Regions from separate parts of the Paraliobacillus sediminis genome, predicted to be linked through region 3. Evidence: riboswitches for the same ligand, from Rfam matches in the RefSeq annotation. Region 3 holds a riboswitch; each other region holds the start of a gene.

Region 1 (8,112 bases), on a different contig from region 3:
TTATTAGTATCATAACATGAAAAGTTTGTTATGGCTGTAATTCACCATAACAAGAAGCGCCATATACAAGAAAAAACTTGTAAAGTGGCGCCGAATTTAAACTTCGTCTATTTAATTATACGAAAAAAAACAAAAAATAGATAGTCTTATACGTATCCTTTTTCTTTTAATGAAACAAACTTTTGATCACCGATAACTAAATGATCCAAAAGTTCTATGCCAATCATCTTACCACATTCCGCTAAACGTTTTGTTACTTGAATATCTTCTTGGGAGGGAGAAGGATCACCAGATGGATGGTTATGCACACAAATAATCGAAGCAGCAGAACGTTTAACAGCTTCTCGATAAACTTCACGGGGGTGAACAATTGAGGCGTTAAGACTTCCAATAAATACTGTTTGCCTATGAATAATTTGGTTTTTTGTATTTAAAAATAGGCAAACAAAGTGTTCCTGGTTCAATAGGCGCATTTCTTCCATGACGAAATTAGCACCATCTTCAGGACTACGGATAACATATCTCTCTTGCGGCTTTAATTGATTCATACGTTTACCAAGTTCAATAGACGCTAAGATCAGCACAGCTTTCACCATACCTATTCCTTTAATCGCTGTTAATTCTTCAAATGTTGATTCACGTAATAAATTGATTCCTTCAAAGTGCATCAATACGCGTTGAGCTAGGTCCTGAACAGATTCTTCTCTTGTTCCAGTACCTAATAATATTGCCAGCAACTCTTGATTCGAAACATGACTTGCGCCTAATTCAATCAATCTCTCACGAGGACGGTCTTGTTTTGGTATATCTTTCATCGTTACATGTATGCTTGTCATCTATTCACCTCAGTACACATTTTATATAAGTAATTTTACCGAGTAACGGAATAGAAAACAAATCTGCATTTCTGAAATTCGGCCCTCTAATTAGTATATAAAAATATAATTTAGCTCAGACAAAAACAACACTTCTTTATTTTATTAATGGTAGGAATTACATTTCAACTAATTCTTAAGTTTTTTTATATTCTTTGATAAAGTTGCCATATCTCTAGTAATTGTAGTTGTTTATCTTCAATGCTTTCACCAGCAGCGATCATGGTGACAATTTTTTCAATCGATTCTTTCCACACTGTAACATTTTCTGGTAATCCTTCCGGCACTTCTGCCAACCAGTTCTTCCACGCCTCAAGTTGCTCGGAATCTGAAGCTTGGTTAACCCCCTCAACTGTATCTGTCCATAAAGTAGGGAATGTTTGTAACCATTCTATCACTTGCGGATTAAAATCGGCATTCCTTTCTGTTGTTGACCATGCACGTGCATATGCTTCCAACCCTTTTGCTTCCATATCACTTGCGATGGATTTCGCCGCTTCTTCCGTAGAAGTGATTCCGACAAATAATCGAAGTTGATCTCCTTCGTCCCACACCATTGGATTATATCCAGTGGCTACTACTTTATCCTGCCATTCAGTTGCTTTTTCTTTCGTTGAAAATACACCTACCTGAACAACAAAGGCTTGTAATGCCTCTAATGTCATACTTTCCCCATCAACAGTTTCAGCCGCCACGTCAGTATTTGTCCTAGTAGCTTCTGAGGATATTCTATCATTTGTCGCCAGAGTATCTTTATCATCTATTTCAACAAACATCTTTAAAATAATAAATCCTAATATAACACTAATCCCAATCGCACCACATGCAGTAAAAATAAACGCTTTTACAACCGAACTATTACTTTTACTTTTTTTCTTATTATTCAATGGACTATCGGTTGAGTGATTTTTTTCAAAAACATCCACCTCTTCGATCCTATCATCTTTATCTACACTAGCCGCTTGCTCAAACCAAGTGATTTTTTCAGGATAAGAGTCCCTGCTATGATCTTTACTATCCTGACTTTGCTGTTTTTTATTATTTATTTTTACCGTGATTTTATTATTTTCATCCACCTTAATTCCCTCGTTTCCTATAACATTGGGTTCACTCTATCATAATCGATATGAAAAGGTGGACGAGTTTTGTCAGCACGCGATAGGCAATTACCAACATAAACTTGCAAAATAACAGTGATTTCTTTCTTGTAAACAAAAAAACAAGAGGACCATTAATCTTGGTCCTCTTGTTCCTGTTCCTCATCTTCTTGATCTTGATCTTGATCTTGCTCTTGGTCATATTCAAATACGGGTGTTTCTGTTTGTAATGCAGTTAGAGTTGGATTGTAAAAGGTAGTTAAACCGATGGAGAGTTCAATACTCTCATCTTCTGTCTGAACAAATTCAATATTATTAATCTCCACGATGCGATCCATATTAGTCAACTCTGTTAAAAACTGATTCATTACATCATAATTTGTTGCTAGTACTTCCATTTGATAATTCATTTTTGTAAGTTCAGATGTAGCATCTGTATCCTGATCACTAGCTACTTGATCTTCACTATTCGTCAACAAGGTTATTGTACTGTTCGTTTTATTCTTAATTTCTTCAACGTTCAAAATCAGTTGATTAATTGCCTTATCTATCGGTAATTGCCTTTGTAAATTCAATGAATTAGCAACATCATCTTCAACCTCTTGTTTACTTACATCTGCATTTTTGATCAATTGATCCTGTTCTTCAAGTTCTTCTTGTAAGTATCTTACTTCCTGTTGACTAGGATAAATAAATTGATAATAAGATAAAAAGGCAATTATAATAACTAGTAACACTACACCAATCGACATTAATGAATAGATACGTGACCATTTAAATATCATTTTAATCAGCCTCTTCCACTAAATAATCTGCATTAATCCCAAAATTAAAAGTTGCAACATAGTAATCATCCATTTTTTCTAAATTTATTAAATTTAAATTCTCAGCATATGTCGATTCGTTAATATTTTGACTGAAGTTGGCAGCTTGCGATAACGCACTTAAATGAATACCTATCGTTATACCATTTGTAATAGAAAATGAATAGTTCTCAATATACGTATCGTTTGGCAAATTGGCACGGACATCGTCTAATAAAAATAAAGACGGATAAATAGCAGTTTCTAATTGCTTAATTTGCATTTGCAAGGTCTGTTTTTGTTGTTCTACCATGTTAAGCGTATTAATTTCAGCTATAATCTCTGTATTATCTATTTTTTCTTGTTGTAAAGAATCATACTTGTTCTCAATATTTGTATGGAAAAGAAAGAGACTAATACTAATAAGAAGCAGACTGAACATAAATATAGCAATTAGTAGATATAGGGCCGTATTTACTTTCCTTTTTTCAACAAAATTTATTTCTACCATATGGTTAGTCCCCTTACCATGAAGTTTAATTGGTTTTTTCTTTACTTTCTTAGTGTCAATCCATATACAGTTGCATACTCTGCTGGTAAATCGTTCGGAAATGCAATGGTTTTGACTGGTAAATTAAATCGTGAAGTCAATAATTCATTTATTGACTTTTGTCCTGGAAAATCACCGATTAATAATAAATCAGAAACTTGAGCATCGCCTGACATAATAGAATATTGATAGAAATCCATAAAACGTTCTATCGTTACGAACTGTTCATCGACCAGTTCTCTCCATATATTTTCATCAGCTTGCATCGAATCTTCAAAAACCTCATTATTCAAGACCACATCATAACTATTCAAATGAATATGGCGATTAAAGATCGGCTTCTGGTTATTAAAAACAGTTAAAACTAAATCCGTTTTATACCACTGGATCATAAGCAGATGTTCATCTTTATTTGCAAGGTCCAAATTATAATAAGTCCGATATGCTGACAGAAAAGATAGATCAGCAACTATCAGTTTTACATTCGCTTGCTCAAACACCTCTATGTAAGCTTTTAAGCGTTCATTTGGATATGCAAATAAAAGGATTTTATTCGTTTGTTCTTCTTCTGTAATAACTTCAAAATCTATAACTGGATTTTGAAAAGGAAGACGAATACTACCATCTAATTCTAATTCGATATATTTTTTCACTTCATCTTTAGTTAATTGTTTAGGTACAGATTCTTCTCGCATCGTAACGAAAGCATCCGGGACGCAAAATGTAAGGTGCTTATTCTTCCATTTTTTATCTTTAACTAGATTTTTAAAGATAGTAGTTAATCTTTTTTGATCTAAAATTCTACCATCCTCAACAACGCCTTGTTCCAATGGTATTTCTCCATAGTCACTAGCAGCTGTAACGTTTTTTTTAGATGAAACAAGATATCGAATCATCGTATCATTTATGGCGATGTTTATTCTATCTTTATTAAGTAGATTCATTTGTGTTCATCCTTTAAAAAAATGATGTAATATACCAATTGATTATGTAATTACCAAAATAATAAGTAGTTAATGCAGCCAGACAAATAGAAGGGCCAAATGGTACCGGACTTTTACGGTTAATTTTTTTAGTAGCCAATAATAGTAATGTTATAAGTGTACCGAAAATAGTAGCTAGAAAAAATGTCAGCAGGATTCCTTTATATCCTAACACAATTCCTAGGATAGTGAATAACTTCATATCACCCGCGCCCATCCCGCCTTTACTAACCAGAATGATAAGTGTTAATAATAAAAATCCCACCGCTGCACCAACCAATGAAGACCACCATGGTTCTAACGGATCTATGATACGTAAGATAATTAAAAACGGTAGGAAAAATAATAAGATTTTGTTAGGTATTAGCATATATGTGATGTCTGAAACAACAATAATTACACATAAAGAAGTGAGTAAAACTGCCATTACTAACTCCAGTTGAAAACCAAAAAAATAATAGCTAAAACTGAAAAGGAAAGCTGTAGATAATTCTATTGTAGGGTAAAGAGGAGAAATCTTTTCTTTACAGTTTCTGCATTTACCAGCTTGAAACAGATACGAAATAATCGGAATCAACTCATACCAATGCAATGTCTTATCACAACGGGGGCAATAAGAACGATCAGATTCTAAAAAGTTGTCATTTGGTATACGTAAACCAACAACATTGTAGAATGAACCAAATACACTTCCAAAAACAAAAAAAATAACGATATAATAGACTTCCATATTTTTTATCTCCTAATTATGTATAAAAGACCCCTTTGAAAAGGGGTCTTTTTAAATTATTATTACGGGGTGTATTCATATTGATTCGTATCTGTATCAAAAGAGACTGTACCCTCTGGTAGTTCATCATTATCCTCAAGATAACCAAGTCCTACAAGATCATCTGCATCCATACCATCAGTGAATTCATCTTGTACATCTGCTAATCTTGCTGCATCAAGTATCAATTCAATTTGTGCCTCATCAGCATCCTCTTCTGCATCACCAATAATATTCCCAATTGCAGGAACGGCAATTGCTACAATAATACCCAAGATAACAATAACTGCTAAAAGCTCTACTAATGTAAAACCTTTCTCATTGCGTAACATTTTCTTCATTCTAGTTAACATTTTATTATTCCTCCTCATTTAATTTTTTTGATAAAAAAAGACTCACAGCATAAAAAATGGTGTCAGCCGGTTGCACTACTAGCTCAAGTTTATCCAAGTGCCCAGTTACAGATAAACCCTCATCGCTTCTACTATTCGTTTTATACTAATAGTTCTATTATACTATACTTTTGTAACCTGTCTACACTTTTAGATGTTTTCAAATAAACTAAACATAGGTATTACGATCGCTAAAACAATTGCGCCTACTATTACTGCTAAAAATATAATCATTACCGGTTCAATGAGCGACTTAAACTTCTCTGATGACTCATCTAACTCTTGTTCATAAAAGTCAGAAACTTTTTTCAACATCGCATCAATGGAACCTGTTCGCTCTCCTACAACAATCATTTGCGTAATTAATTTAGGGAAGACCCAATGTTTTTCCATCGGTGTTGCTAATGACTCTCCCTTTTCAAGTGAATCCCTACTTTCACGCAAAACGCGTTTGATCACTTTATTATCTATAACACGTTCCGTTATTGTAACAGCTTGTAAGATTGGTACAGAACTATTTAACAATGAACTCAATGTTTGTGTCATTCTAGCAAGTAAAGACTTTTGAATAAACATACCGAATATTGGAATACGAAGTTTTACGACATCAAATAAATAAGAAATGTTTGGTCTTCGATTTAATAATCTAATAGTCACACCCAATACTAGTACTAGTAACATCATAACCCACCAATAAGCTTGAACAATATCACTAATACTTAATATTGCTGCCGTATATGGTGGTATTTCTTGGTCGAAAGATAGGAACATGTCCGTGAAAATCGGTACAATAAATGCAAGTAAAAAAATAGTGATAAATACGGCAACAATTCCAACCACAATTGGATATGTTAACGCAGTTATGATCTTTTGCTTTAACTGGTACTGTTTTTCATAATAGGTAGCCATCCGATCAAGAATTTCATCTAAATTACCACTAACTTCTCCAGCATGGATCATACTAATTAATAATTCAGGGAAAAGACGTGGGAATTCTGCTAAGGCATCAGATAGTCCTATTCCTTCTTCTAGATCGCTTTGAATTTGTTGTAGCGCTTTTTTAAGTGGCTTACTATGTGTTTGTTCTTCTAAAATAGACGTCGTTTCTACTAATGTTATACCGGCATCTATTAACGTCGAAAATTGACGCAGAAAAATAACAAAGTCCTTATTCTTTATTGGATTACCAATATAAATATCTTTGTATAAAAGTGAGTTTAATTCATTTATCTCAAATAAAATGAGTCCTTGAGACTTTAATTGCTTAATAGCTTCTTTTTCATTCTCACTACTAATCTTGCCTTTTTTTATCTTACCATCGACAGTTTTTGCTTTATACGCATAATAGTTCATAGATTTCCACCTCTTCCCCCATCATAACTTGTACTAAAAAGTCATATCTTTTAAATAGGGAGCCGCATGTTTTTGCGTTATTATCCCTTGTTGCAACATACGTTTAATATCCATTGTCATGGTATGCATACCATACTCTTTAGAAGTTTGCATGGTGTTAGGGATCTGATGCATTTTTTCTGATCGAATTAAATTTTTCACTGCAGGTGTGTTGATTAATATTTCGGTTGCTGCTGCCCGTCCTATTCCTTTTGCCAAAGGAAACAAACGTTGGGATACAATGGCTTCCAGCACATTAGCAAGTTGAATTCTTATTTGACTCTTTTGATGGGCAGGAAAAACATCAATAATCCGATCCATCGTTGAGGACGCATCAGTTGTGTGTAGCGTACCTAGAACTAAATGGCCGGTTTCTGCAGCAGTTATTGCTGTAGAAATTGTTTCTAAGTCGCGCATCTCACCCACTAGTATTACATCTGGATCTTGACGCAAACACGCACGTAATCCTTTTTGAAAACTACTTGTATCGAATCCTACTTCTCTTTGATCAATAATACATTTGTTATGCTGGTATAGATATTCGATCGGATCCTCTAAAGTAATAATATGTCTGTTCATTGTTTTGTTCATGTAATCAATCATTGCTGCTAAAGAAGTGCTTTTACCACTTCCAGTTGGACCTGTAACTAATACTAAACCTTGCGGGAGCCCTGCTATCTCCTTTAATACGTTAGGTAAATCTAATTCTTCAATTGATGGAATCGTAGTTGGAATTGTCCGGATAGCTAATGAGATACAATTTCGCTGAAAGAAAATATTCATCCGAAAGCGTGATACACCAGCAATTCCATGCGATAAATCTAGTTCTCTTTCTTCTACTAATTTAGACCACATATCTTCAGTGAGAATCGATTTAGCCATTTGCTCTGTATCAGTTGGTTCTAATCTATTCTGTCCATGAAGTTGTAACCGACCGTCCACACGAAAAATTGGTTGTGAACCAACAGTTAAATGAACATCTGACGCTTTTTTATGAAATGCTATTGTTAATAATTCTTCTAGTCTATTTTCCATGCTTCCTCACCTACTCTTCCGTTGCCACGCGTAATACTTCATCAAATGTAGTAATACCCTGTTGAACTTTTAATAGACCATCCATTAGCAAAAAGCGCATGCCACTTTGCTTCACATATTCTTTAATATCCGTCATATCAGATTGATTCATCATCATTTTTTTCACTTTATCATCAATTACTAAAAGCTCATGAATTGCTGATCTACCACGGTAAC
Region 2 (8,112 bases), 870 kb from region 3:
ACGATAACTATCATAATACGCGATTGCACTTGAGAAAGCAGGTACCGGAATACCATGATCAATCGCAACTTTAAGTACTTCACGCAATGAAAATTGATAGTTTTCTGCGATATCTTTGAAATAAGTATCTAATAATAGGTTAGCTATCTTAGGTTCACGATCGTAAGCTTCTTTAATTTTTTGTAAAAATTGTGCTCGGATAATACAGCCACCACGGAAAATCATAGCAATATCTCCATAACGAAGATTCCAATCATTCTCATCAGAAGCTGCACGCATTTGCGCAAATCCTTGAGCATAAGAAACAATTTTACTCATATAAAGTCCTTTTCGTACCGCTTCGATTAACTCTTCTTTGTTTCCCTCAAACTTAGTCGTTTTTGGACCAGTTAAAATCTTACTAGCTTTTACACGTTCCTCTTTCATAGCAGAAATAAAACGAGCAAATACAGATTCAGTAATAATTGGAAGCGGAACACCTAAATCTAGCGAATCTTGACTAGTCCATTTACCAGTACCCTTTTGTCCTGCAGTATCTAATATGACATCCACTAATGGTTTACCAGTTTCTTCATCGATTTTTGTAAAGATGTTAGCTGTAATCTCAATCAAATAGCTGTCTAGCTCTCCCTTATTCCATTCAGAGAACACTTCATGCAGTTCAGTAGCATTTAACCCTAGAACATTTTTCAGTATAAAATATGCTTCAGAAATTAATTGCATATCGCCATATTCAATTCCATTATGAACCATTTTTACGTAGTGTCCAGCTCCATTTGGTCCGATATAAGTAGAACATGCATCCCCTTCAACCTTGGCAGAAATTGCAGTTAATATCGGTTCCACAAGATCATACGCTTCCTTCTGACCACCAGGCATAATGGAAGGGCCTTTTAACGCACCTTCTTCTCCTCCTGATACACCGGTACCAATAAAATGAATACCACTTTCGTCTAATTCTTGATTACGCCTAATTGTATCCTTATAGAATGTGTTCCCGCCATCAATTAAAATATCACCTTTTTCAATATATGGCTTTAATGATTCAATCGTTGCATCTGTTGCTGCACCAGCCTTTACCATCAACAAAATTTTGCGTGGTTTTTCAAGTGAATGAACAAACGCTTCAATCGTATTTGCACCAAAAAAGTTCTTTCCTGCCGCTTCATTAGCTAAAAAGTCTTCCGTTTTCGCATATGAACGATTAAAAACAGAAACCGAATTACCTCTACTTTCAATGTTTAGTGCTAAGTTTTTCCCCATAACCGCTAAGCCTACTACACCAATTTGTTGTTTTGACATAACTAATTTCCTCTCTTTATTTGAATTTTTATTTAACCTATCTAATTTCGCCATTCCTTACATATTAAAATAACGTTCGGCGTTATAATAACAGATGTTTTTAATATATGTTTCGAGTAGTTCTTTATCATTTGGTACTTTGCCTTCCTCAACCCAAGTTCCAATCAAGTTACATAGTATTCTTCTGAAATATTCATGACGTGAAAACGAAAGAAAGCTTCTAGAGTCTGTCAACATGCCAATAAAGTTACTTATTAAGCCCGTATTCGCTAATGTTTTTAGTTGGTCTTCCATCCCGTCGATATGGTCATTGAACCACCATGCAGTCCCGAATTGAACCTTTCCAGGTATCGCATCATTTTGATAATTTCCTGCCATTGCCGCTAACACATTATTATCTCTAGAGTTTAGGGAATATAAGATTGTTTTTGGCAATTTATCTTTTACCTCTAATGCATCTAAAAAGTTAGATAATGGCTCAGCTAGAAGACGATCTCCAATTGAATCAAAACCACTGTCAGGGCCAACCTTATTAAACATGCGCGTATTATTATTACGAAGCGGGTTCATGTGTAACTGCATTACCCAACCGTTATCTGCGTATAGCTCACCTAGAGATACTAACGTATAGGTTCTGAATTGATCTACCTCTTTTTCAGATAGCTCCTCTCCATTTAAACGTTTTTGGAAGATCGTTGCTACTTCTTCCTTTGTTCCTTCTTGATAGAACATAACATTTATACCATGGTCAGAACTTCGGCAGCCTATCTCGTCAAAATAATCCACACGTTGTGCTAAAGCATCTAGAAAAGCATTGTAACTATCAATAGAACTATTCGTAGCTTTCGCTAACTTTTCCACCCAATCAAGAAAATCAGCTTTCTCAATGTTTAATCCTTTATCAGGTCGGAATGAAGGAGATACTTTCGTTTGGAACTCTTCACCTCGAAGTTGAATGTGCGATTGCAAATCATCAGTAGGATCGTCTGTTGTACCAACAAAAACAACATTTTCCTTTTTCAAAATTGACCGAACCGACAATTCAGGAGTTGCCAATTTACGATTTGCTTCCTCCCAAATAGCTGGTGCAGTTTCCTCATTTAAAATTTGATCAATTCCAAAATATCTAAGTAATTCTAAATGTGTCCAGTGGTATAATGGATTTCCCATTGTATTAGGAACAGTCTTAGCCCAAGCTAAAAATTTTTCATAGTCACTCTTGTCCCCAGTTATATATTCCTCACTAATGCCATTTGCTCGCATCGCTCTCCATTTATAATGGTCGCCGGCAAGCCAAATTTCTGATATGTTCTTATAATTCTTATTTTGTAAAATTTCTTCTTGGTTTAAGTGATTATGATAATCTATAATCGGCATTTTTCTCGCAACGTTGTGATAGAGCTCTTTTGCTGTTTCGTTATATAATAAAAAGTCTTCGGTTATAAAAGTTTTCATCGTTCATTCACCCTTTCCAATAGATTTTTAAAACCTAATCATGTTTTTCAATTACATTAATTCTATCAAATTAATTATTTTGTTTACCAAACAAACTATTTCATATATTATGATATAGGTAAACATTTTACTTTTCAAGTGAATTCTATAAAATATTTTTAATTAATCTATCAAAGGGGGATTAGTTTGGATACTGGAGACGCAAACTATATAAAAAAATTAAACAGAAAGATACTAATTGAAGAGATCATTAGGAATAAATCCTTATCAAGAAGCACTCTAGCCAGAATAACCGGGCTAAATAAAGCAACTGTCTCTGTTCAAATTAGTGATCTCCTTCATGAAAACATTGTAATAGAAAAAAGCGAAGGCGAATTGGTGACGCGAGGAAGAAAACCCATTCTATTAGAAATTAATGGTGATGCTGGATATAGCATAGGGATAGATATTGATGCGGATAACATCAATATTATATTTACTACTTTAATGGGAAAACCATTTCACAAGATGGTATTAAAAGATTACCAACTCGGACAAATTACAAACCAGTTAATTGATGCAATTAGTCCTATTATCAATAAATTCAATCGACTCTATCAGCCAATCGGACTTGTAGGAGTTGGCGTTAGTATTCACGGTATAGTTAATAATAAAAATGACATCATTTTTACTCCGAATCAACAATGGTCCAATATAAATATCACTGAAAAATTAATAGAAGCATTTCAGACAACGGTTTTCGTAGATAATAACGCTAACTTCTCCGTCTTCGCGGAACAGGTATACGAAAATTACTTATCTGATTTATTTTGTATCACTTTACATTCAGGAATTGGTTTAGGTATTATCAGTGAAAATAAATTTTACCGTGGTTATCAGGGATTTGCAGGTGAAATCGGACATATGATAATTGAATCCGATGGGGGTATATGTGCGTGTGGTAATAAGGGTTGTTGGGAATTATATGCTTCTGAAAAAGTTTTATCAAAGAAACTACTAGAAAGGTTCCCTACTCTTTCACTACCAGACGGTATTAAAGATCTTAGTCAGGATGAAGATTACCTTGCTATACTAGACGACTACCTCAACTATTTGGCTATTGGTTTAAACAACGTTATTAATATCTTTAATCCAGAGAAAATAATTTTAAGTGGTTCGATAATAAATGGAAATTCACCGTACATTAGTAAAATACAAGATAAATTAACGTCAAAAATAAATAACTACCGAGAAATCAGTGCCTCTAAGTTAGGACCAGATGCTTCTGCACTAGGCGGAGCTGCATCGGCACTCAAGAATTTCTTTGGGGTAACTATGATTAATTTTAATGATTACAATTACTTAGATTCCGATATATTAAAAACCTAGATTATCTCAGTCTGCTAGATAATGACAAAAAAAGTGTCAACTGTACTATCACATACAGTTGACATCTTTTTATCTTGTTATATTACTAATACTTTTATCTTAGGTCCATATAATACAGGTTTGCCACATCATCTTTTGTAATAACATGTGAGCCTGCATTAAGTGCTACAGTGACAACCCCATCTGTCATTTGATGCGTTGTTCCATCTATCTTAACTTCTGCATCATCATTCGTGTTAAACACTAGAGTTAATGTCGCATCTTCAACAGTGGTAAACGTAATACTAGTTGAACTCTCAATTTTTAGACTCTGCGTTAGTGTTAAGCCGCTATATTCTACTGTTCCTTTACTTGATGATAAATTTCCTTCGATAGTATAGAAATCGCTATCCTTTCCATCAGTCGTGAAATTATGAGAATACTCTCCAGTTACTGGCTCCGTTGGATCGGGATCTGTTGGATCCGTTGGAGTTGGGTCAGTCGGTATTTCTATTGCATTACCACCTACAGATACAAGACTTGTTTTGTAGTTTTTTATTTTTGACATAAGCTCTGCATTAAGCTTATATGATGTATCATCAACTGCATCATTAAATTCCCATGTGAAGTCCCCGTTATTTAGGCGGCCAGAATCGTCTGTAACATTTTGTTCTACAGTACCTACTTCATCAATATCAGAAAGATTTACGCCCATATCTATACTCGTATCAAAGTTATTATAAGTTGTTCCGCCTACTAGTGTTTTGTACGTGCTTGGTACCGTTTCGTTTCTTGAAGAAGCTAGGTATGCATCAAATGAACTTGCATTAGCTGAAGCTGTACCGTCATTTGAATTTGCATAAATTAGACTCGCAGCATCAACAATTGTATTATTGTATGCTTTGATCATACCTCCATCTTCGCCAGAGAACGTTCCATTTCCTAACATATCAGTTCCTTGTAACGAACTCATCATAGGATATTTTGCATTTCTAAAATAATTGGATTCTATAAACGCTGAACTACCTGTTGTCGTTCCAACGCCATATTTTGATATGCCATCAAAAAAGTTATTATACACGTGCACTGATGCTACTCTTATTCGTGGATGACGAGAGTCTGAATGATCAAACCAGTTATGATGATATGTTACAAAGAACTCTGTAGATTCACTTAAACCACATAACGAAGCTTTCCCAGCATCCCAATAATGATTATGGGAGAATGTAATATAAGTGGATCCTTTTTTCAGATCAGTTGAACCATCACCTTTTGCTTGATCAGAATCAGATCCAGCAGTTCCATAGAAAAGATCATTATGATGGATCCAAACATTCATATTACCTGTATCAAGTGAAATAGCATCGTCAGGAAATAACGCTACGCCTACGTTTCTGATTTCTAGATTACCAGTATATCTTACAAGTATTCCCCATCCATAGGCATACGTATCTTCACCAATACCTTCTAAAGTAATATTCGTTTCTGCATAACTTGTATTACCTTTCAATTCAAGATAACCATTACTATTCAGTTGTCCACTCATATCGTCATCTGTAATTTTTCCAATCAATCTGATTGCAAGTGGCGTTTTATCATATCCCTTTTTTCTTAATGACATAATTTCGCCTATTCCAACACCCGTCTGTACATCACCCGAGCTATTCATTATCACATCATGCGTAACTGTTTTAGCAGTCTCTGCTGTTACATAAATAATTTGAGCTCCATCCTTAAGTGTTCCATCTTCATTATAAGCACCTGAACCTGTGCCATATTGTGAGTTACCTGCAAAGGCAAATCCAGATCTGTCATGTTCCTGTACGGAAAGTTCATTAGTGTAAGCGCTTACCTTAGAGCCGTCTTTAAGTAACCCGTCCACTTTCATTACATAGTCTCCAGCTGCAAGACCTACGGCGTCAGCTCTCCAATAAGAAGCGTAGTTACGAATTAAATCATTGTCAATTTGTTCATATTGAGAATCTGGAGCACTTGCAGGTTTAACATATACATTATATCCTTCTGTATTACTTATAGGTGACCACTCTACATATGCAGTTTCAAACCAAGCCCCACTGTTAGATATAGTTAGACTTGCAGCGTGTACTGTCTGATTTGCGAATCCGACTGTCACTAACGATAGTATAAAAGAATACAATAAAAAACGAGTAAATACCTTTGTAATTACATTCTTCATTAAAATTCCTCCAATGTTTAAATTTTTAAACCCTGAGCTTGCCACCATGACTGCATTTTTCATATGACTTAACTTCTGCCTTAATAAGTAGACCTTGTCCATTCACCTCCTTAAACGAAAACCTAAGTTCTCCTTTCATAGTAAGTGCAATTTTCAAAACCATCTCGACAGAGCAAAAAACCTAACGATTTCTTGTCATTAGGTTGCATTACAAAAACAACACAAGTCATTCGTTTAAATAACTATAGTCATTATTATGTGCAACCCGACGATCATAGAAAATTACTTTACCTTAGATTCGTAGCTTTGCGTCCCTATTTTTCAATAGGTTTGCCAAATATAATAATATGTTTTTCTTGGTATAATTTACTTTAACAAATTTTTCTATAATAAGTAAATAATTAGATAGTACTATTTTTTGGAAATATAGTATAGTATTTCTATTAATAAATATATTGAGCTGCTTTTATTGAGGATTTTTCTTTCATTCTAAAATATTTGAATTAATAATTCTAAAAATATTGAATTTAGTGCGATAATACTTTAGAATAACTTTATATTAGAAAAGAGGTGCTTAAATGGATGTTTTAAATACTACAAGTAGAAAAAGAGAGACCTATGAAGTGCATTTAGAATATTCGCTACTTTGGGAATGTGCATTGGGGATTGCTGCTGTTACAAACAGTCCTTTAATTAAAACTTTAGAGAAGCCAGCAGAATATTGGAAACAAGTTAAGAGCAATATTACGGAAGAATTATTAACTCAACTAAACATCGTGGAAGAGAAAAACACTTGGAAGTCTTTATTACAGTTGCTTCATCAGGAAAAATTTACTGAAATAAAGCATTTCGTTTTATATATTAAAGAGCTATCTGAAACAGATTTAAAGTACATTTGTCTACCTTTCATTGGCCAGAAGTATGAGAAAACAAGGAAAAAGGCATCAATCGGACAATGCGCTGCAGTAACCGAATTAATGACATTAACAAAGGACAATCCGTTTTTTCCAACTTACATCAAATTTATTTGTGATGTGAATGCAACCTATTTAAAGAAGCATCTAATCGCTGTTATGGAAGGCTGGTTCGATGAAGTTATAAATAATGAAAATCCAGAAGAGATTACTACATATTTAAAGATGGATTATGAATCTAAAATTCAAAAGTCTAAAGGAATGTCTCCCGAGGAGTTGATAGAATGGGCAACTGGTGGGATTATCTATTTACCAGAGCCTAGTATCGGTAGAGTCTTGCTAATCCCTCAATATGTATATAGGCCATGGAATATTGAAGCTGATATAGAAGGCACCAAAGTTTTCTACTATCCAATAGCAAATGAAAGTATTTTCCCGAATAATTCGCATATTCCTAACAACTTTCTAGTTCTAAGCTATAAAGCTCTGGGCGATGAGGTTAGACTCCGCATGGTCAAATTATTATATAAAAATGATTTAACATTACAAGAAATTACAGATGAACTAGAAATGGCGAAATCTACGGTTCATCATCACCTTAAAATCCTAAGGTCCGCTAGGTTAGTAGAGATAGTAAATGCAAAATATTGTTTGAAGCAAAATGCAATAAAGTCATTGCCAAAAGAAATGGAACAATATTTAGGTCCAAGATAAGGAGAGCAGGTGATGGTAGAGCCATTAAAAAGAAGTGTCCATGAAGTACCTGAATTCAAGCACAATTATTCTGTTTTCCGTTTTATTAGTGGAAATGTCATATCTTTTTGCGGTGACCAAATTTATTTGATTGCTATTCCCCTTATGGTCTTGGCTATAACAGGTTCTCCATTGAGTATGGGA
Region 3 (8,112 bases):
TGCTATGTATTTGAAAGACCATGGGGAAGAAGTGGTTATATTAGATAGCCTTCAAACGGGTCATCGTGATGCTGTAGTTGATACGCCTTTTTATAAAGGAGAATTAAAGGATGAAAGATTACTTGATGAAATCTTCCAAACCCATGCGATCGATGCAGTAATTCACTTTGCAGCAGATTCTCTTGTAGGAGAGAGTGTGAAAGATCCCCTACAATACTATGAAAATAATGTAATTGGTACACATGCGCTACTAAAAAAAATGATCGAATATGATGTGAAACGTTTTGTTTTTTCTTCTACCGCTGCTACATACGGGGAGCCTGATTCAGTACCGATTACAGAAAATGATTCTACAATACCGACAAATCCATATGGCGAGACAAAGCTAGCTATAGAAAAAATGTTAAAATGGAGCGATCAAGCTTATGGCTTAAAGTCAGTTTGTTTACGTTATTTTAATGCTGCAGGAGCGGATCCAAATGGGCGAATTGGAGAGGATCACAATCCTGAAACACATTTAATTCCGATTGTTCTACAAGTAGCATTAGGACAACGAGATCAAGTTTCTATTTTTGGAGATGATTATCCTACTGAAGATGGTACGTGTGTCCGTGATTACATTCATGTAATTGACTTAGCGCAAGCACATTATCAAGCTGTGACAAAAATGATGGATACAAACGAGAGTGCGATATATAATTTAGGCAATGGACATGGTTTCTCTGTCAAACAGGTTATTGAAACATGTAGAAAAGTTACGGAGCATGAGATTCCTGCTGCAGTTGTACCTAGACGTACAGGTGATCCTGCTACACTTATTGCCTCTTCTACTAAGGCTAAAAATGAATTGAATTGGAATCCGCAATACGGTGACTTAGAGACAATGATCTGTCACGCATGGGATTGGCATCAGGCTCATCCAAATGGATATAAAAAGTAAAAATTGCGAGGTAGTTTGAATAACAAACAATATGGAGGCGATTTAAATGGATTGGAAAGTAAATTTTCAAAAGTGGAGCCAATATGAGCAATTAGATCAAGAATTAAAGCAACAGTTAGCTGACATTTCAACAAACGATAAATTAGTGGAAGACAGTTTTTACAAGGAAGTGGAATTCGGTACGGGCGGTATGCGTGGTGAATTAGGACCAGGAACGAATCGGATGAATATATATACAATAAGAAAAGCCTGTGAAGGGCTAGCACGTTACATAGAAGAAAATGGTGAACAAGCAAAAGCGCGTGGCGTCGTTATTGCTTATGATTGTCGTTATAAATCAGCAATATTTGCAATTGAAGCTGCCAAAACGCTTGGTGAATATGGGATACAAACGTACGTATTTGATAGTCTACGTCCAACACCTGTATTGTCATTTGCTGTTCGTTATCTACATGCATATAGTGGTATAGTTATTACGGCAAGTCATAATCCACCAGAGTATAATGGTTTCAAAGTCTATGGCAATGACGGTGGCCAACTTCCACCAGAAGCAGCAGAAGTGGTTATTACCAAAGTAAATGAAGTGGAAAATGAATTAGAAGTGAAAGTTGCCGATGAAGCGGAATTAAAGAAATCGGGTCTATTGCAAATGATCGGTGAAAAAGTCGATCAAGCCTACCAAAAACAATTACAAACAATTATTGTCAATCGCGAGAATATCACGCAGGTAGCGGATGATTTTAAAATTATTTATACACCGTTGCATGGAACAGGTAACGTTCCTGTACGTGAAGGATTAAAAAGTATGGGCTTTAAAAATGTTGAAGTAGTAAAAGAACAAGAACTACCAGATCCGAAATTTTCAACAGTCAAATCGCCAAACCCTGAAGAACATGCAGCGTTTGAATTAGCGATTGAACAAGGTAAGAAAAACGGTGCAGATATTCTACTTGCAACAGATCCTGATGCAGACCGTGTAGGGGTAGCAGTTCAAGACGAATCAGGAGACTATCAGGTTTTATCTGGAAACCAGGTTGGTGCACTTCTTTTAGATTATTTAATTACGGAGAAGAAACGCCAAGGCAAACTGTCAGCAAATGCGACAGTATTAAAAACAATCGTAACGTCTGAAATAGGTCGAGATATTGCAACAAAACATGGTTTAGAAACGATTGATACGTTAACAGGTTTCAAATTTATTGGAGAGAAGATACAAGAATTTGAAGCAAGTGGCGAGAAAAGCTTCTTGTTTGGTTACGAAGAAAGCTATGGCTATTTAATTGGTGATTTTGTTCGCGATAAAGACGCAGTGCAAGCGTGTATGCTAATTGCAGAAGTAGCAGCGTATTATAAAGCACAAGGCAAAACATTGTACCAAGGTTTGCTAGCTATTTTTGAGGAATATGGTTATTACTATGAATCTTTACAATCACTTACATTAAAAGGTAAAGACGGCGCAGAACAAATTCAAGGATTATTATCTGAATTCAGAAATAACCCACCAGTTGAAATAGCTAACCAAAAGATTGTAACGATTGAAGATTATCAATCAAGTGTACGTAAAGAAGTGGAATCTAATCAATCAGAAACAATCGAATTACCGAAATCGAACGTATTAAAATACACGTTAGCAGATGGATCTTGGTTCTGTTTACGTCCTTCTGGTACCGAACCGAAGATAAAATTTTATTTTGCAGTAACTGGAGAAACACTAGAATCTACAAAAGAGAAACTTCAAACTGTTGAAACAGAAGTAATGGACCATGTCCATGCATTAACTAAATAGAAAAGAATGAGGGAAGAAGCAGGGCACCACATATAATAGTGGTCTTTCTGCTTTTTTGTTTTGGAATTTATCCTTCAATCTTGCTAAAAAGTGTAATCGACACTTAAGATAGAATTGAAAAATCACGTGTGAATGTAGCGGACACATTTTTCAGTATAGTTAATACCAATAGTTTCTTGAAATAATATAAAAACATTACAAAATATAGTCGATGTTTTTAAAAGGTATTGTAGTATAATAGTCTATAATGGAAACTTAGAGAGAGGTGTCATTTTATGGTAGGAAATAACCGTATAACGAAGAAAAAGTCGAAAAAGAAAAAATGGCTATTAATCATTTTAAGTGTGATTTTAGTGATAATACTAGCAATAGCTGGTTTTGTGATTTCAGTTTATATGGATGCACAGAAAACGGTAGATGGTCAAATTCATCAAGCTGTAGATACGATTGATACAGATATTGCCAAAGAGAAGATCGAAAATGAAGAGCAATTAAATGTTTTATTACTTGGAACGGATCAACGTGGAGATGATCCTGGTCGTTCGGATGCACTAATGGTCCTTTCGTTAAATCCAGCAGATGACAGTTTGCAAATTGTTAGTATTCCACGTGATACAAGAACGGAAATAATTGGCCGCGGTACGCAGGATAAGATTAATCATGCTTACGCCTTTGGTGGTGTAGATATGACAATCGATACAGTTGAGAATTTTCTTGATGTAGAATTAGATTATTATGTACGGATCAATATGGAAGGTTTAGAAGGTCTAGTTGATGCGGTTGGTGGAATTACTGTTCAAAATGAAATAGACTGGATAGATACAGGTTACTACGAAGAGGGCTATCATTATACGGAAGGTGAGTTAAACCTTAATGGTGCTGAAACAATGGGGTTTGTGCGTATGCGTAAGCAAGATCCAGATGGTGATTTTGGTCGAACAAAACGCCAACGAAAAGTTATAGAAGGCATTATTAACCAAGGAGCAAGTGTTGGATCTGTAACGAAGATTGGTGACATTCTTGATGTACTTGGTAACAATGTCGCTACCAACATGGACTTTAGTGATATGCAAGATCTATTCTTGAATTATAATAATACGAGACATAACGTTAGTAATTATATGATGCAAGGTAAAGGTACGACAATAGATGGTATCTATTACTTGAGTGTATCGGATGAAGAGATTACAAAAGTACATGATATGATTAAGAAAACTAATTAAATAGTAGACAAAAAGCGATGCGCCTAATGAAGGAGCATCGCTTTTTTACATTAAACTTTGTTTTTCTTTAGTATACCTAAGAGCATTGCTGTAACGACCGTACCTATCGCAATTGCCAGTAAGTAAAGGAGTGCACTTCCATCAACTAAACCAATAACAAAGATACCACCGTGTGGAGCAGGGATTCCAATGTTAAATGCCATTGATAACGCACCGGCTACAGCTGAACCAGCTACAGCAGCTGGAATGACGCGTGCTGGATCCGCCGCAGCGAATGGAATTGCACCTTCTGTAATAAAGGAAAGTCCCATAATAACATTGGTTCCACCAGTTTCACGTTCTTCTTTTGTGAATTTGTTTTTAAAGATAAATGTTGCTAAAGCAATTCCAAGTGGTGGAACCATACCACCAGCCATAATTGCCGCATGTGGTGTTAGAAAACCATCTGCAATCATTGCGATACCAAATGTATAAGCAGCCTTATTAACTGGACCACCCATATCAACTGCCATCATACCACCCAATACCAGACCGAGAATAACGGCATTGGTCGTACCCATTCCTTGTAACCAGCTACCAAGTGCTTCATTAAACCATGTTACTGGTGCATCGACTACAAAGAACATAATCATACCTGTTAAGAAAATACCGAATACAGGATAAAGTAAGATTGATTTAATTCCTTCAAGTGACTGTGGGAAATTTGTTAATAACTTTTTCAATAAAATAACAATGTAACCTGCAACAAAACCTGCAATTAAACCACCAAGGAAACCTGAGCCGCCTTGTGCTGCCATGAAACCACCAACCATACCGGGTGCGAGTCCTGGCCTATCGGCAATACTCATTGCAATAAAACCAGCTAATACAGGGATCATTAATCCAAAAGCATTTCCACCACCAATAGTGTTTAGTGCTTCAGCGAACTTATTGTAGCCATCTTCACCTGGTATATGTGCTTCAATTCCAAACAAGAAACCAAGTGCGATTAGAATTCCACCACCGACAACAAACGGTAACATATGAGAAACACCGTTCATTAAGTGTGTATAGAAAGAGTTTTGATTTGACTTTGTTGACTCATCTTTATCTTCACTGGCTTTTTCACCAGTTCCTTTGAAATTAGGAACTTTACCACTTAATGCTTTATCAATTAATTCTTGTGGTCGACGGATACCATCTGCTACAGGAACTTCTACAACAGGTTTTCCTTTAAAGCGATTCATATCGACTTTTGTATCAGCGGCAACAATGATACCATCAGCTGATTCAATATCGGCAGCAGTTAAAACATTTTTAGCGCCACCAGAACCTCTTGTTTCGACTTTGATGTTGACGCCCATTTCTTTTGCTTTGTTCTTTAAAGCATCAGCAGCCATAAATGTATGGGCAATACCTGTTGGACAAGCTGTAACGGCTAGAATTTTCTTTTGAGAGCTATCAGTAGACGAAGTAGATTCTTCATCTTCTAATCTTTCTTGCTCTTTATCATTAATAGCATTGAAAATAGTGTCTTTTGTTTCTGCTTCTAATAATGTCTTACGGAAATTTTCATCCATTAACATACTAGATAGACGTGCTAATGTTTCTAAATGCTCATTATTTGCACCTTCAGAAGCTGCAATCATAAAAAATAGATGACTTGGCTTTCCGTCTAAAGAATTATAATCAATGCCGTCTTTGCTGCGTCCAAAAGCGATAGCAGGTTCTTTCACTGCAGTAGTTTTAGCATGTGGGATTGCTATCCCGTCACCAATACCAGTTGTTGTATGTTCTTCTCTTTTTAGTATTTCTTGTTTAAATGTTTCTTTGTTTGCTAATTTTCCAGCACCATCTAATGTATTGACCAATTCATCAATAACACTAGCTTTTGAATCAGCCTTTAGATCTACTTGGATCGTATCTTTTTTGAGCAAATCCGTTATTTTCATTTTTTACCCTCCAGTTATGCGTATGTGTATTTTGAGAGGTTTTATAGAATTTTATACGTAATTTAAAATGCAGGAATAATTTCTATTATATAACAAGTAAGTCTTGATCGTTTAAAGCGTTTACATTATGATTCTAAACAAAATCCTATCAACCTCTTATTCACATCATAACCTAAGCATTTTCAAAAATCAATCATTTTCTTTCAATATCAGTCAATAATTATCATGTTTTCATTTTTATATGTTTTTTTGAAGTTAAATAATAAAGCACAAAAGGAGAGGGAGAGATGCTAAAATACGAATGAAGATCAATATCAGCGCCATGTGGACCTGTGTACTTCGGGGAGGCCAAATTATAAGTAGAGATACGAAAAGAGGCGTATCTACTTGTAGACACACCTCTTTTGTAATATGAACTGAATATACTATTTTTAAAATACAGCCTAATGCGTAATCCTGGCACTTTTTACTTTCATATGATTTGATAACTGGCAAGCGTAGTTTCCCGTAGCTCCTATAGTTTTGCGACACCATCTTTCAATGGCTGTGCCTTTGCTAATATAGAATGAGTTAAGTGAAAGGAGTAAAGTGGACGTATTAGTAGGAGAAATATGTCATTCATAGCAGTAAATGAATGATCATTGCCTTAAGCTAAACGGTTTTTGCCCGGTATTGAAATGAATTCATAGATTAGCTTATCTAGTTCCTGTGAAATCTCTACAATTTCTTTTTCATCCTTGGTTTTGCTATATTTCATATACATCTGAAGGCGTAATTGCTCTAGCCGTTCATTTTGTGCTTGTGAGTCCCCCACAATGACACCCCTATCATAGTGTTTTAGCTGTTTATTGTCTATCCTATTACATGTGAAGTTGATTTCTTGCACCACCTTTCAAGAGATTTTATTGTAGCATGTAAGTTGTATCACGCATCTAACTCTCGATTGTAATCTACTATAATTTTATACTGAATTCAATAGATTGTAAACAGAGGTAATTATTGTTTTTTTGTCGAAGGTTGTAGTGTTAGTCACTATATTGACATATTTGTTCACAAAATATAAAAGATATGACAATTTGTGTTTTATAAGAAAAAAATAAACTACTTCATCAGTTCGATGAAATAGTTTATTTAAAGATCAACCTGTATTTCGTAAACCAGCTGCAATACCATTAATTGTAAGTAAAACTTCTGTTAATAATTCATTCATTTCGTCAGAGTCTTCCTCAGCTTCACGAAGTTTGGTGATTAAGTTTACTTGAATCAAATTAAGTGGATCTACTAAAGGATTACGTAGTCTAACAGATTCTTTTATATTTGGTTTATGATCCATTAGCTCGTCTTGCTTCGAAATTTTTAATACCATAGATTTTGTTAACGTATATTCTTCTTTAATTTGATCAAAAATTCTAGCTTGAATTATTGGATCTTCAACCATTTTTGTGTACTCACTAGCAGTAGTTAGATCAGCTTTAGTAAGCGCCATTTGTAAGTTATTGACGGTTGCTTGGAAGAATGGCCATGTTTGATACATGTGTTGGAGCAGTTCAAGATCTCCTGTTTCTTCTATGAATTTGTTAATACCTGTACCTGCAGCATACCAAGCAGGAAGTAGTTGTCTACTTTGAGTCCAAGCAAATACCCAAGGAATAGCACGCAAGTCTTCAAATCGATTACTGCCTTTACGTTTCATCGGTCTTGAACCAATATTCAAAGCACCTAATTCATTTAAAGGTGTTGCTTGGTTAAAGTAAGTTAAGAAACCTTCATCTTTAAAGATTAGAGATTGATATTTTTCTAATGCATAGTCGGAAATTTTACCCATTGCACTTGATGCCTTAGTAGTGGGCATATCTTTCTGTTCTGGTATATCAGTAAAGCCTGCAATTGCAGTCATCATAGTAGTTGTTGCTTGCTCTAAACTACGATATGCGATATCAGTCAGTAAATAACGTGAAGATAAAACTTCACCTTGCTCTGTAATTTTCACACCATCTCCAAGCGTAACTGGTGGTTGTGATAATAGACTAGAGTAAAGTGGACCACCGCCACGACCCAATGAACCACCACGTCCATGGAAATACTTCAATTTCACACCATAATCAGCAGCGATAGAGTGAATTTCCTCTTGTGCTTTATATAGCTCCCAGTTTGCTGTTAGTGTCCCACCATCTTTACTACTATCAGAGTAGCCAAGCATGATCTCTTGTAAATCACCACGAACTTCTAAGT
Region 4 (8,112 bases), on a different contig from region 3:
TACAGTTGGAGAGTACCAAGTCCAACCGATTTCCAAACTTTTATTAGGATGCGAGATGTTCAAAAATCGTGTAGAACCTACAATTTTATTCGAATTACAAAGTATAACAACAAAGGGGAACTCTCTTCCGCTATTTTTATTTTCTAATGCATCTTCAACAAAGAACTTCATATCATTTTCGGTTTGTATTGTTATGGGTAAATGACCCCATATCATTGGATCGTTCCCAATGCCATATAACCCCTGTATATGATGCTTTTCCATTGGTACAATTCGTACTTTCTCGCCAACTAATTCATCAAACACAATTTTTAATCCTCCCTGAATCAAAGCTTATACTTACATTCCCAGTATAGGAACTGTTCAGATCAGAAACTTGAATAATTAAGTTAGAAAAACCATTCCAATAATTCTGTTTTAACTCTTAAATTCATCTATTCTCGTTTGTCTTAAGAACTATCGATCATAATAATCATTTTAACATAAATATCCAATAAATCGTTTTTTTATTTCGTTTCTTATACAACAAAAAGCACTTTTCTGTAATAAGAAAAGTGCTTTGAAATCTATTATGTTTCGACGTTGTTATGTTTTCTTATTTCCCATCATTCAGTTTTCTGCCTTCTTCAGGACTAGACATTTTTGTTGCTCCCGCTTTACCTAGATCTTGATCTCGATCGGATTCAACACGGCCACTTTCTCTTAATTTCTTTTCTTGACGGTCTTTTCCCACTTTAAACACCTCCTTACGATAAGATGAGTTGTTTAAAGGGAATTTATTCAAAGTTTATCTATACAGCGGATTCAAATGGTTTTATCATAAAAGTGGGATTATCTATTAAATCTATCACTTTTTCGTTTGAAAGCATCTTTATCATCGGTCGATGGAAATGTTTATTTATTTCAGTAACAATTGCCGGTTGATTATGATTAATTAGTACTTTCGTTCCTGGTGGATAAGTCGCGACTGATTGACTAAAAGCAGTTACAATTTTGTACGAATAGATATGATCTGACGTAGCCATGATTGCCTCCATAGCATCATGAGGTGGAACTTTTTCTTTTACTATCAAATTATCGTATCGGTTCGCTACGGCACAAATTTGAGCGATTTCTAAAAAGTCATTATCCTTTATTTGTCGTGGAAAACCTTTTCCGTCTAATGTTTCGTGATGTTGATAAGCAATATGTGCTGATACAATACTAAACTGACTAATATTTCGCAAAAATTGGAACCCCAAATCAGGATGTTTCTTCTCATCTGCATCTATTGCTTTACCGATATCGTGTAGCAATGAGCCAATTGCTAAATCCCTAAGTTTTAGATCGTTATAGCCCATTTCTTTAGCTGTTAATAAAGCAAGGATTGTTACGTTAACCGCATGTGCATAAGGCTGCAATTCCTTTGTCATTGTTCCCGATGGAATAAGTATAAGTGTTGGTCTATGTTTTACTTCTTTAAGCAATATACCTGCAACTTGCTGAATGGGTTTTAATTCAGGTGTCTTTTTATTCATCGCATATTCATAAAAAGTTTTAACTGCTTGAATTGCATCCGTCCATGTAGGCATATCAAGCATATCTTCAATTGTAATCCCTTTGGATACTTCATCCTCTATAAAAAGAAAGTTAATGCCCATATTCTCTAGTCTAGATTGTATTTTAGGATCGATTGTTCGACCAGTTGCGAGTAATATACGTTTGTTCGAATCATAAATTGGTTTAGCAAGTATCATACTTTTGTTGTCATACTCTGAGATATTAATTAGTCTCATGTTTACACCTCATTTTTATAATCTATAAATACTAATTAATATAGACCTATTCCCATAACTATTAGCTATTCGATAAAAGCGTATAAAAAAAAGCTATCACAAATAAATGCATAGCCAAAATAAAGGTTCATGTAATTTGGTGGTCTGGCAATCAATAGTTCGGCTATTAAGCCGTACCTTAGACCCATGACTTTGCGTCCTATTTTTTCAAATAGTTTGCCTTTTTCGTGATATTCTATTTAATTACTGTCTTTTATTGATACTTTAGTACTATTTTAAGAATAGCGTATTTATGATTATATTTCAACATATTTCGACATTTATTTAAATAGTAACAGGTGCATGTTGCTTACAATAACATTCAAATCTTTTTTGAACTAAATTTAATTTCAACTAGATATAAAAGAAAAAATAATGTGAAGGCAACAACTTCAAACGATAAAATATACCATGGATACGGTCCTAAAAAGTCAATTATACTTACATTGCTAGGCTTTCTTGATAAGAACATATAGTTTGAGCCTATGATTTGATTGATGATAAATACAAATCCAGCTATTATATTAAGCGTGACAAATGCTTTCATAACGGATTTAATAGTAGGTTTAAATCCTTCAATCCATATCATATAAAAACAGGATAGTATGATGGCTATGTGGACGAAGAAAAATTGAAAGAATCGCAAATGTGGGATACCGAAAAAAAGTTCTGGAGTGATTACGGCAATAAATGCCCCGATCATACTCACAAAAAAAGCTACTTCGAATACCTTATAACTCCTTGTCAGTAACATAACAGCACATAAATATAAGGAGATTGAACACAATTGCAACGGTAAATTGATGATCAGATCCCACTTATCATGAAGTAGATACCATAATTGAAAGAAAATTTCTCCAACTATTAAAACACCAAGTAAAGTATACTTGACATGTTTCTTATACTTTTCTTTTATGTTATCTCTGTAAAAATACATCCATCCTATCAAAACAAATGTTAACAGCATCATACTAATATGGGAAAGAGAAAACAATTGAAATGGATAATCTATCTGATTAAAACGAAATAACTCACCCATTTTATAATCTCCTCCCTCTAAAAAATGCATTATCCGAATCTATTTGAAATAATATTTAAAAATTTTAAAATCCTCTTTTTCTTAGCCACATTTCACAGGCGGAGGTCCACCATTTAACATCTTCCAATTCATCCGCAAGTCCAAGTCCGTGTCTTCCACTCTCAAAAACATGTAATGCATGAGGAACTTTATTCTTACTTAACGCACTAGATAGCTGGAGACTGTTCTCTACTGGAACGGCATCATCATCTGCCGTATGCCATATAAAAGCAGGTGGTGTATCAGCTTTTACATGATTTTCAATAGACATCAAATCTACTAAAGAATCAGCAGGATCTTCACCTAGTAAAGCCTTTTTACTTCCTTCATGGGTGAATTCACCCATTGAAATAACTGGATAACAAAGTACCATTAGGCTAGGGCGACTACTGTGACGCTCAATTGCATCATCGGCATTAGGATTACCCGTATCATAATGCATCCCTGCTGTCGCTGCCAAATGCCCACCTGCAGAAAAACCTAATATACCAATTCGCTCAGGGTCTATATTCCACTCTGTTGCATAATGACTTACAGTGCGAATAGCACGTTTAGCGTCTTTTAAAGGTGTCGGATGTTGATGAGGAGCTACACGGTAATGTAATACAATTGCTGCTATGCCAATTTCATTGAGCCATTCTGCAATTGGTGATCCTTCGTGTTCTGCACGATGTGTATACCCACCACCTGGACATACGATAATAAGGGGTGTTGGTCTATCTTGGTTCAACAAATAAGGTGTAAAACTAGGAACATCTTCATCTATTGCATTTAACTTTCGTTCTACATCGTATAGTGATAATAGCATTTCTCCTGCCTCCGTTATAATCTAATTACCCGCACTTGCTGCTGCGGAATTTTCTTCTTGTTTGACAAAATCAATCGCGATAACTAATGAGATAATAATATGTTCTAGTGACTCGTCTTTAACGCCCACCTCATAGCTATCGCCCCAAGTAAACCATTTTTCGTTTACTTGACCTACTACTTCACCATGGCTGACTACTTCAAATTTTTTGTCCCACCAGTCACCATGCACTTCAATACCTCGACCTTCTATCTGATAGCGTGATTTAAAAAAAGAAAACTCCTTTTTGATGGTAACTACCTCTTCGCCATTAACCTCAACGAAAAATGTAGGTAAAAAACTAAATACCTTTTTTGTTATCGTACCAATTTCATTATCAGATGTGTCTTTGATTGTAAAAGTCTTTGGAATGGAAAGAAAACTACCTTTTATCAGATACTTATCTTGTTCAAATTCGTTCTTTACAGTGAAATTTCCGCCCAAACTAAATACTTTCTGCTTGATATACAGCTTGCTCATATAATCCTCCTCCCATAATAGTTATGAAGCATCCTATTATATAGTCTTTATACGATATGTTTCATTTCATAGTTCATTGCTAATTTTCTGCTGCAATGTTAATGAATTTTTCACCTAGAAAACCATTATTACTTCTTTCGACAAGAAAGGTTAAATTCCTTCTAAACTAGTAAGAAACTTTTGTTATTCTCAAAACATCAAAGGAATCTCCTATTTTTAATCTACTAATTTAACACAAAAAAGTAGGAAGACAACAATCATCTCCCTACTTTCATTCTAACAGTGCGATACCAAGATTATTATAATCCCTTTTTAAAACTCTGGTAATTCTTATTTCCACCAGAAAGGTTAAATACGTCTTTAAAGCCACTATTTCGTAATACGTTTTGCGCTGCATTACCTGTGACACCCTTATTACAATATGTTACTGTTGGCAAGTTTGGGTCTAGGTCTTTAGCTTCTGAGCGTAATTTTGCTAAAGGAATATTGATTGCTCCATCTACGTGACCTGTTTCGTATTGCTTTGGTGATCGTGTGTCAATAATTTGAAGTGATTCCCCGTCATCTGTTCTAGCAATTATTTCTTGTGGCGTGATCAATTTATTTTTCTTATCGATAGCATTTTGTAGTGCCATTCCTGTGTACATAACAGGGTCTTTCGTTGTACTAAATGGTGGTGCATATGCTAAATCTAAGTGGAATAGATCACCCGCTGTTGCTTTAAAAGAAATTGCTGTTACAAATACGTCGAGTCGCTTATCGACACCATCTTGTCCAACGATTTGCACACCTAAAATGCGGCTTGTCTCTCTATCGGCAATTGCCTTAATGACTAATTCTTTTCCCTCAAGATAATCTGCTCGTGATGGTTTAATATTATGAAGCACTTCTGGATCATAACCTGCAGCTAACGCTTCTTTTTCACTTAATCCAGTATAACCAACAGCCAGATCAAACACCCGTAAAATTCCTGTACCTAAAATACCACGATGTTCTAAATCTCCACCCGTGATCACATCACCAGCAATACGACCCATCTTGTTTGCAGTGGACCCTAGTGGACGATAAATCGACTTTCCAGTAACAATAGAAAAGCTTTCTGCCACGTCACCAACTGCATAAACACCTGGAATATTGGTTTGCATTTTATTATTCACCTTAATTGCACCACTACTGCCTAGTTCAATGCCTATTTCTGCAGCAAGACTAGCGTTTGGTTTCACACCGGTTGCCAAAAATACAATATCTGTATCAATCACTTTACCATTTTTGGTTTCGACTGTTTTTTCTGAGATTGCAGCAGCTTCTTCATTTAACACTACTGTTACGTTGTGCTTTCGTAAGTGCTCTTCTACTCTGTACGCCATATCTTTATCCAAGTGCGGCATAATTTGATTACCACGTTGAATAATTGTTACTTCTAATCCTTTATGCTTTAACTGTTCTGCCATCTCGAGTCCAATAAAGCCAGCACCGATAATGGTAGCTTTTTTCGGTTTGTTAGCCTTCATATAGGCATCAATTGCAACTGCATGTTGAATCGTGCGTACATGAAAGACATGATCGTGATCGACACCTTTAATGGAAGGTGTTGCAGGTGTCGCACCTGTTGCAAAAACTAACGTGTCATAGTTATCTTCCTTTATTTCATTGGTATCTAAATTTTTCACGGTTACTGTTTTCTTTTCTGGATCAATTGTTGTAACCTCATGTCGGATATGAATGTCAACATTGTAGCGTACTTTAAACCAAGGGGCGCTTCTTGGTGTTAACGTATCTACCTCATCTACTTCGCCACCTAAAAAGTAAGGAATGCCACAAATAGAATAAGAGATATCATAGTCTGCGTTGTATAATGTGATTTCAGCATTTTCATCATTTCTACGTGCCTTTGCAGCAACAGAAGTACCAGCTGCAACAGAGCCAATAATAATTATTTTCATAATGTTACCTCCAAAAATTCATTTGCATGTCGATGCTTGCGTTAGCAACATTGGTCCATGCCTAATAATACAAATTGTGTTCCATCTGACGTTTCTTCATCGTCTAAGGTTAAACCTTCTACTGCATCTTTTATATCCGGATCAATAGCCACTTTGATACCATTAATTTCTTTAATCGTGTCTGTTGCCTCTGGTGCATCTATCGAAATTCCTATCTGTGGTCCACAGCATCCAGATTCCATTGCATAAAAACGCATACTATCGACATTTTTTTCAGTGAATATGCCCTCTAATTTTATCTTTGCCTTTTCAGTTATATTCATTTTACATCCTCCTGAACGCTTTTAGTTTGTCATATTAATATTTACGTCTTTCATCCATGGAATAAGCGCACAGCTTTCTGCTAATTCTGTTTGCACTTTGCTTATCCACTGTTTTTCAGTTGCTGCACGTGCTTGCAAAATGGTATCGGTTGTACCAGTTGCATAAAAACTTCGATTAATAACCCACCACTTCGGAACGATTTTCGCTCGCTTTAAATCTTCTTGTAAGCGTGTCGCTTCAAATACTGGTGTTGCTTCTGGCAACGTGACAATTACTACGCTTGTTTCATCAGGATTCCGCAAACGTGGTAACAATTTTTTAACACTTGCTGGTACATCTCCTGTCGAACGTGTCATTTCTTTATGATAGGCTTCTGATGAATCTAGTAAAAGTAACGTATGTCCTGTTGGCGCAGTATCAATCACAATAATTTCCTGTTCGGCCCCATCAACCACTTCAGCAAAGGCACGGAAAACTGCAATTTCTTCGGTACAGGGTGATGCCAGGTCTTCTTGTAGATAAGCGAGCTCTTCTTCGTTCAAATCACCCGCAGCAGTAATAACTTGCTTCTTATACTTTTCCACTTCCGCTTCTGGATTAATACTACTCACAGTCAAATCTCTACTAATTTCTCTATTTTGAAATGTATAATCTAGGTGTGCTGCTGGATCAGTCGTTGTTACGTGTACTTTATGTCCTTTCTCAATGAGTCCAACTGCAATTGCTGCAGCCACCGACGTTTTTCCAACGCCACCTTTTCCCATTGTAAAAATAACACGCGTATTATTTATTGAAAATTCCTTGATCAGATCTTTTAATTCAGCTAACGGCTGGAGCTTTATATCTGGTATTTCTGTTTCTATTTTAGCGGATAAATTATCACCAACAAGTTGGCGTAAGCTGTCAATTCCAGTTAACGAATAAGATACATATGGAACTGTTACTATTTCGATCTGTGTTAATTCTTCTGGCATTTGCTTTAATGCTTCTTGTTGTCCTTGATAAAAGTGGTTTGCGATAGTATCTGTTGTGTCGTGTGTTTGTAGTAGCCCATTAATCAGCAAAAGTTGCTTTTTAATTCCGATCGCGCGAAGCTCTAGAGATGCACGATTTGCTTCAACTAATGTAGCTAATTCTGGCCTTGCTACTAACAGTAAGGTCGTTTTTTTAGGATTAGAAAGTGATTGAACTGCTTTTTCATACATCGCTTTTTTATCTCCAAGTCCTGATAACGGCCCTAAACAGGATGCACCATGCGTACTTTCATTTAAATATCCAGTCCAGGCAGTTGGTAAAGCTAATAAACGAAGGGTATGACCCGTCGGCGCTGTATCAAACAATACATGATCAAATTGATCGAATAAATTATCATCTGCAAGTAAATGCGAAAACGCATCGAATGCTGCAATCTCTACTGTACATGCACCGGATAGCTGTTCCTCCATTTGATTGATCACAGATGCTGGCAGTTTGTCGCGATATGGACCAACTGTTTTCTCACGGTACGCACTAGCCGCTTCTTCTGGATCAATGTTACTAGCAAATAAATTTTTTACAGTTGGAATTGCAATCGGCTCACGTGTTAGTTCGATACCAAATACGTCCTGTAAATTAGAAGCGGGATCC

Evidence for each region. A riboswitch is a leader RNA that binds a small molecule or an ion and turns the genes downstream of it on or off. The one in region 3 is predicted to bind cyclic di-GMP.
Region 1: it holds a riboswitch for cyclic di-GMP, as region 3 does, so the genes downstream of both, D2K60_RS17965 (competence type IV pilus major pilin ComGC) here and D2K60_RS04245 (PTS fructose transporter subunit IIABC) in region 3, are expected to answer to the same signal.
Region 2: it holds a riboswitch for cyclic di-GMP, as region 3 does, so the genes downstream of both, D2K60_RS00565 (pectate lyase family protein) here and D2K60_RS04245 (PTS fructose transporter subunit IIABC) in region 3, are expected to answer to the same signal.
Region 4: it holds a riboswitch for cyclic di-GMP, as region 3 does, so the genes downstream of both, D2K60_RS07680 (HD-GYP domain-containing protein) here and D2K60_RS04245 (PTS fructose transporter subunit IIABC) in region 3, are expected to answer to the same signal.

The regions. Positions count from the first base shown of each region.
Region 1 is NZ_QJSI01000003.1:1,016,449-1,024,560, forward strand. Features, by position in the region: gene radC (RadC family protein) at 147-836, opposite strand; gene D2K60_RS17940 (SPOR domain-containing protein) at 1,022-1,951, opposite strand; gene pilO (type 4a pilus biogenesis protein PilO) at 2,107-2,757, opposite strand; gene D2K60_RS17950 (hypothetical protein) at 2,759-3,286, opposite strand; gene pilM (type IV pilus biogenesis protein PilM) at 3,328-4,269, opposite strand; gene D2K60_RS17960 (prepilin peptidase) at 4,283-5,038, opposite strand; gene D2K60_RS17965 (competence type IV pilus major pilin ComGC) at 5,101-5,430, opposite strand; cyclic di-GMP riboswitch class II at 5,486-5,566, opposite strand; gene D2K60_RS17970 (type II secretion system F family protein) at 5,620-6,822, opposite strand; gene D2K60_RS17975 (type IV pilus twitching motility protein PilT) at 6,856-7,896, opposite strand; gene D2K60_RS17980 (GspE/PulE family protein) at 7,907-8,112, opposite strand, start outside.
Region 2 is NZ_QJSI01000001.1:114,077-122,188, reverse strand. Features, by position in the region: gene gndA (NADP-dependent phosphogluconate dehydrogenase) at 1-1,302, opposite strand, end outside; gene uxaC (glucuronate isomerase) at 1,360-2,757, opposite strand; gene D2K60_RS00570 (ROK family transcriptional regulator) at 2,944-4,125, shown strand; gene D2K60_RS00565 (pectate lyase family protein) at 4,220-6,301, opposite strand; cyclic di-GMP riboswitch class I at 6,558-6,646, opposite strand; gene D2K60_RS00560 (ArsR/SmtB family transcription factor) at 6,880-7,929, shown strand; gene D2K60_RS00555 (MFS transporter) at 7,942-8,112, shown strand, end outside.
Region 3 is NZ_QJSI01000001.1:980,865-988,976, forward strand. Features, by position in the region: gene galE (UDP-glucose 4-epimerase GalE) at 1-940, shown strand, start outside; gene D2K60_RS04235 (phospho-sugar mutase) at 987-2,726, shown strand; gene D2K60_RS04240 (LCP family glycopolymer transferase) at 3,002-3,949, shown strand; gene D2K60_RS04245 (PTS fructose transporter subunit IIABC) at 4,000-5,880, opposite strand; cyclic di-GMP riboswitch class I at 6,361-6,441, opposite strand; gene D2K60_RS04250 (aspartyl-phosphate phosphatase Spo0E family protein) at 6,527-6,694, opposite strand; gene ppc (phosphoenolpyruvate carboxylase) at 7,019-8,112, opposite strand, start outside.
Region 4 is NZ_QJSI01000002.1:320,085-328,196, forward strand. Features, by position in the region: gene D2K60_RS07670 (GNAT family N-acetyltransferase) at 1-309, opposite strand, end outside; gene D2K60_RS07675 (YpzI family protein) at 596-733, opposite strand; gene D2K60_RS07680 (HD-GYP domain-containing protein) at 792-1,775, opposite strand; cyclic di-GMP riboswitch class I at 1,911-2,006, opposite strand; gene D2K60_RS07685 (YwaF family protein) at 2,137-2,853, opposite strand; gene D2K60_RS07690 (alpha/beta hydrolase) at 2,918-3,700, opposite strand; gene D2K60_RS07695 (LURP-one-related/scramblase family protein) at 3,722-4,219, opposite strand; gene D2K60_RS07700 (FAD-dependent oxidoreductase) at 4,519-6,162, opposite strand; gene D2K60_RS07705 (adhesin) at 6,204-6,485, opposite strand; gene arsA (arsenical pump-driving ATPase) at 6,507-8,112, opposite strand, start outside.